One region of the Vibrio sp. 10N.261.51.F12 genome, then DNA from elsewhere that is predicted to be linked to it. Evidence: riboswitches for the same ligand, from Rfam matches in the RefSeq annotation. Region 1 holds a riboswitch; the other holds the start of a gene.
The links. A riboswitch is a leader RNA that binds a small molecule or an ion and turns the genes downstream of it on or off. The one in region 1 is predicted to bind lysine.

Region 2: it holds a riboswitch for lysine, as region 1 does, so the genes downstream of both, AB4405_RS09225 (Na+/H+ antiporter NhaC family protein) here and lysC (lysine-sensitive aspartokinase 3) in region 1, are expected to answer to the same signal.

Annotation. Positions count from the first base shown of each region.
Region 1 is NZ_JBFROV010000009.1:187-3,369, reverse strand. Features, by position in the region: gene AB4405_RS04780 (alanine--glyoxylate aminotransferase family protein) at 99-1,217, opposite strand; lysine riboswitch at 1,394-1,570, shown strand; gene lysC (lysine-sensitive aspartokinase 3) at 1,670-3,019, shown strand.
Region 2 is NZ_JBFROV010000014.1:431,214-434,396, forward strand. Features, by position in the region: gene AB4405_RS09225 (Na+/H+ antiporter NhaC family protein) at 1-1,409, opposite strand, end outside; lysine riboswitch at 1,524-1,706, opposite strand; gene AB4405_RS09230 (H-NS family nucleoid-associated regulatory protein) at 2,390-2,797, shown strand; gene AB4405_RS09235 (inosine/guanosine kinase) at 2,858-3,183, opposite strand, start outside.

The DNA of each region.
Region 1 (3,183 bases):
TTAAGCTTCACATAAGCTTCTATTAACGCTGGCTATTATAGTAAAAAACCGAGAGTGATAACTCTCGGTTTTTTTTATTCATTTAATATGACGGCAGACTATTTCAACACAGACTCGAGAGCTTTTAAGCACAACGCTACGTTTTCTTTGCGTGCCGCATACCCCATTAGCCCTATCCGCCATGCCTTACCGGCAAGCGCGCCTAAGCCTGAACCAATCTCCAGGTTATACTCTTCTAAAAGCTGTTGACGAACAGCAGCGTCATTGACACCCTCAGGAAAATAAACGGCGTTAAGTTGAGGCAATCGGCTTTCTTTCTCGACGACAAAAGTTAGCCCAAGTTTCTCTAAACCATCAGCCAATAATAAGTGCATGTCTTTGTGTCGTTGCCACGCGCGCTCAAGCCCTTCATTTTTCAACAGTACTAGCGATTCGTGCAGTGCATATAAGCTGTTGACGGGTGCAGTATGGTGGTAACTTCGCTTTCCTTCACCGCTCCAATACCCCAACACTAAACTTTGGTCTAGAAACCAACTTTGCACCGGCGTTTTCCGAGTTTTGATACTTTCAATCGCCAAAGGTGAGAGTGTCACTGGTGATAAACCAGGGACGCATGAAAGACATTTTTGGCTACCTGAATAAACCGCATCGAGTTGCCACTCATCAACAAGCAAAGGTACGCCACCTAACGAAGTCACGGCATCGACTATCGTCAGCATATTATTTTTCTTTGCTATCTGTCCTAGGCGCTTTGCATCGCTCACCGCACCCGTAGAAGTTTCAGCATGTACAAAGGCTAATAAGACCGCATCAGGGTTTTCTTCGATCGCTCGTTCGACTTTATCAATAGAAACTGGCTGCCCCCATTCGTCATCAACAACAATGGCTTGCCCGCCACAGCGAACCACATTTTCTCTCATGCGGTCGCCAAACACGCCGTTACGACAGACAATGACCTTATCCCCAGGCTCAATCAAATTGACAAAGCACGTTTCCATACCAGCGCTTCCAGGAGCAGAAACAGCAATAGTAAAGTCATTCTCTGTCTGAAACGCATATTTGAGCAACACCTTAAGCTCATCCATCATTCCGATAAACAACGGGTCGAGGTGGCCAATTGTCGGACGGCTCAATGCTTGTAAAACTTGTGGTGAGATATCAGAGGGGCCCGGTCCCATAAGCGTTCGATGTGGAGGGATAAAGCTAGAGATGGTCATAACAAATCCTTTTATTTTCTAATAATAATGAGTAAAAGATCTCTAAGGATAAATAGTTTGTTCTACAACGCATCTTAAATCAACAATTTCGCAACAACTTTGCTTTCTAGTATTTTTATTAATTTACACGTTCTTCATTGACATTTTCATTGTAAAAACGTTGAATAAACACGCTATCAAGCAGAAGAGGAGCACTGCCCAGGCAAGTGACAATGTGGAGCTTCAACTCCAATACATATCACCCATGGGGAGCAGTGCCGAGATAAGCTAAATTTGATGAGTTAGTTTATCGGTTAAACGGGCTGAATCCCTTTAACTGTCACCAAGCACATTGGTGAAGAGCTTCTGAGGTCTATTCTACTGTTGTATTCCTCTACTCTTAATTTCTCTTCAAAACATCGGACGTTGGGCAATTGCCCATGATATTACATTTGGAAATCCTGGAGAAAACTGTGAGCGCATTCAATGTAGCTAAATTTGGTGGCACAAGCGTAGCCAACTTCGAAGCAATGAGCCGTTGTGCTGAAATTATCGAAAATAACCCTGAAACAAAACTGGTGGTCATTAGTGCATGTTCAGGCGTGACGAATATATTGGTAGAGCTTGCTAACGGCGTAAAAGATGATGCCCGAAGAGCAGAGCTTATCGATAAACTAAGATCTATCCATGACAACATTATGGATAGCCTAAATGACGCGAGCTCAATTAAAGATCGTATTAATGCACTCATAGAGAAAATCACCACTTTATCTGAAGTAGCATGCATCGATGTCACCGCAAAACTGACCGACCACCTAGTGGCTTGTGGTGAAAGAATGTCAACACACATCCTTTCACAACTTATGAAAGAACGTGGCATCAACGCGATTCGATTTGATATTCGTGAAGTACTAAGAACAGATAATAACTACGGAAAAGCCGAGCCAGACCTTGAAGCAACAAAAATACTCGCAGACACCAAGCTAATCCCTTTATGTCAGGAACATGTTGTAATTACACAAGGGTTCATTGGTGCTGATGCTGATGGAGAGACCACAACGCTAGGTCGCGGAGGAAGTGATTATAGTGCAGCACTTATTGCGGAAGCAGTCGAAGCAAGTGGGCTAGAAATCTGGACTGATGTCCCTGGTATCTATACAACCGACCCTAGAATTGCCCCCAATGCTCGTCCAATCCCTGAGATTAGCTTTAGCGAAGCCTCTGAAATGGCTAACTTTGGTGCCAAAATCTTGCACCCATCCACTCTTTTACCAGCGTTAAGGCATCAAATTCCAGTTTTTGTGGGCTCATCTAAAGCACCACAAGACGGTGGAACTTGGGTTCGTCAAACTGTAGAAAGCGCGCCTCTATTCAGAGCACTAGCGCTTCGTAATAATCAGACGATGGTTACGCTACGTAACCCTAAAATGTTCCAAGCCTATGGATTTTTGGCAGACGTTTTCACGATACTTGCCAAGCATAAGATCTCCGTTGATCTTATCACCACATCAGAAGTAAGCGTCTCATTAACACTCGATCAGACCGACACAAGTGGTCACGCACCTGAACTACCCGCCGATGTAAAACAAGAATTAGAAGAGCTCTGTACGGTAGAAGTCAAACAAGGCCTGAGCCTAGTAGCCTTAATTGGTAATAAAATGAGCGAGAAGAAAGGATCTGCGAAAGCAGTGTTTGGCACGCTCGAAGCATTTAACCTTCGCATGATTTGTTACGGAGCAAGTCCACATAATTTATGTTTCTTACTTGATGCCGAAGTGGCAAAAGAGGCCGTGAGAAGGCTGCACGTCGACCTATTTGAATAATGTAACGTAGAACCTAGTCGTCATTAAACCTAAGCTCAAGCTACCCACTTGAGCTTTTTTAACACTTAACATTAATAGCGCTCACAGACATCAACGACTATGTGAAAATAAGTACTTTAAGACTAATAATCTTAATTTTTATTTTGTACAGACGTAAAAAAGCC
Region 2 (3,183 bases), on a different contig from region 1:
TGATTACAACGTGCTCCGGTTGATGACAGAATCGTTGTGTCGGAAATTGGTGAACAGTGGTCTCCAAATACAGAGCCCGCAAGCACTGCACCTAACATCGGTAGCATCATCGTGATATCCGTCGCACCAGCCATATCACCTGCGATAGGCAGCATAATGCCAAATGTGCCCCATGACGTTCCTGTCGAGAATGCCATCAAGCCAGCCAATAAGAACAAAATGACAGGTAACCAATGAACATCGATACTGCCTTGAACCGTTGATGACAGGTAAGCACCCGTTTTCATATCACCAATGACTGAACCAATGGACCAAGCAAAGAACAAAATGAGAATCGCACCGAACATCGATTTAGCACCGATCCACATGGTTATCGCGATATCTTTAAAGGCTAATTTTTGCTTAACCACAGTAAACACGGCTGTTGCAAGACCGGCACTGCCGCCATAAATCAACGACATGCCTACATCAGTGTTTTCAAACGCACCAAGTAAGTTAAATGGTAAACCATCAGAAGCGAGTGCTTGACTGCCGGTAAATAACATTGCACCTATCATGGCAAAGATTAAAACAAGGATAGGTAGCACAAGATCCGACACCGAACCAAAATCACTCTCTTTGATGTCGAGTTCTTCATTTAATTCATGTGCTTCTTTTGTGTCATTGTCTTTGTCGTGATCAAAGCCAATGCCCTGCTTCGCTCGTAACTCATGCTTACGCATTGGGCCAACGTCCAGTTGGAACCAGGCGACGGCGAATACCATTAACAGCGCAAAGACGGCATAAAAGTTCATCGGTATTAAACGAACATAAGCACCAATTGCGGAATACTCAGTAATACCATGACTAATTAAGATACCACTGACAATCGTCATGATGTATGCACCCCAACTTGAAGCGGGCATCAATACACACATTGGTGCGGCCGTTGAATCAAGAATGTACGCCAACTTAGCACGAGACACATAAAAGCGGTCTGTCACAGGGCGGGAGATAGCTCCCACCGCTAGACTATTAAAATAGTCATCGACAAAAATAAACACACCAAGGCAAGCGGCAAGCAGTTTTGAACCGCGTTTACTTTTAACTCGAGACTGAGCCCATTCGGCAAACGCTTTAGTTCCGCCGGATAAGGTTAATAGTGCAGTCATCATGCCCAACAGCAGCAAGAAACCAACAATACTCATATTCCAGATATTCAGGCTGCCGTCTTCTATTACGACACCAGAAACAGTATCAAAGACATAGCCTGCAGCATTGGCAACAGAGTAATCATTTAGAAGGAAGGCACCTAAAACAATACCTACTCCTAATGAGAGTAAAACACGACGTGTGATGATAGCCAAACTCAAAGCTACGAGCGGCGGTAGCAATGACAATGGTGAGGAAGCAAAATCGATTAAGTTCATGATCTTCAGAAACCAGTTTTAATTATGGTCAGAGATCTACTGCAGACATGCGTGTAACACATAGATTTCAACATAATGTTGAATAAGCGAAAGAAAAGCGATTGCTTTTCCAACCCCCACAGTAGCGCTCCATAGTTTAACAAATAATAGACTATGGCAGTGTTGTTCCTTTCAGAGACAACACCAGCAAGATAGTTTGATCTTCTATTCTCACTTCGGCGACCGCGCCTTTTGTTGTCGTTCATTGGCATCACCCCAACGACAAGTACTTTTCGCAGTCGCACCTCTACATCAAAAGCAAAATCATCGACTAACTTATAAGCTCACAGTTAGAGGAATGTTCTTACTTTTGCATTAGGTGCGCGCCATTGTACTTATCGAACTGTTAATTGCAACATCAATGTTGTGAAGAGGTTGTTACGCCTTATTACCTAGGCTAATTCAGGCATCATTCGCCTAGGTTGGAGGAAAGTTTTTCGCGGAATAAAAGACCGGCAATTGAGCAAAAGATAACAACGTTAATAACGATGTTGATGCCTCTTTATATGTCGATACCACTTTAATAGTGAACTTATAGCATGACTTAATCGCGCGAGCGCAGTTAGTATTGTGCTTTGGGCTATCAATATAATAGGTATTCCATTACATTTTCGATATCTGCGATGGACATTTGCGTTTCAAATAAGTTCCGTTAGCGACTTAGATTTATAAACTAAACTTTATAACTAAAGATTTTTTGCAATTAATATGCAACAAAACCAAACATCAATAACCCATTCTAATGAATGTCATACCGTGAACATCAGTCTCTAAATAAATTCATCTGTAATCATTAGTAACACTTAAAGTAATCTTTCTTAGTTTTATCAATTTTGTGTAAAGATTATTATATTTTCACTTTTGTTACACCTAATTCATTGTCAATATGGCCGATGAAGTTTATTATTAAAGCCGAACGAAACAAAATCATGGGAATTGTCATGTCTGAATTAACAAAAACATTGCTTAATATTCGTAGCCTACGTGCATTTGCTCGTGAACTAACGGTTGAGCAATTAGAAGAAGCACTAGAAAAACTTACTATTGTTGTCACTGAAAGACGAGAGTCTGATGAAGAAGAACGAGCAGAAAGAGAAGCTCGTGAAGCTAAACTGAGCGAATACGCACAGATGATTGCTAAAGATGGTATCGATGTTGAAGACCTAATCGCTGCATTATCTGGTGAATCTAAAGCGAAAAACAAAAGCAAACGTGCACCGCGTCCTGCTAAATACAAATACCTTGATGACAACGGCGCAGAAAAAACATGGACAGGCCAAGGCCGTACTCCATCAATAATCCAAGCCGCGTTAGATGCAGGTAAATCTCTAGAAGAATTTGAGCTTTAATCACGTATTCTATTGTGTTTAAAGACATATAAAAAAAAGCGCCTTTACGGCGCTTTTTTATTATCTTTCCCAGTATGCTTCTTCTAAGCTATCTTCTCTTTCCGGCAAACCTCGTGATAAGCGTGGTGAATGCTGAACCAATACTTCATAGCTTGCTCTATTAGAGTATTTGCATACCTGAGAAAAAGAAGAGTACGTTAAAAATTGATGCTGATGCTTGCTTGAATTAGGCACGTTTTCTTTATGGTGTTTATTTGCTGCCATGTCATGCAGTAGGGCTGAAAGCGCAGCATCACCCGCACCATTGGTATTTTTAATTTTCTCTGGTCCGCCCATATAAGGTGCAATATGAGAGTAAATTTTCGTTGGAGTGATGCATTCTTGCT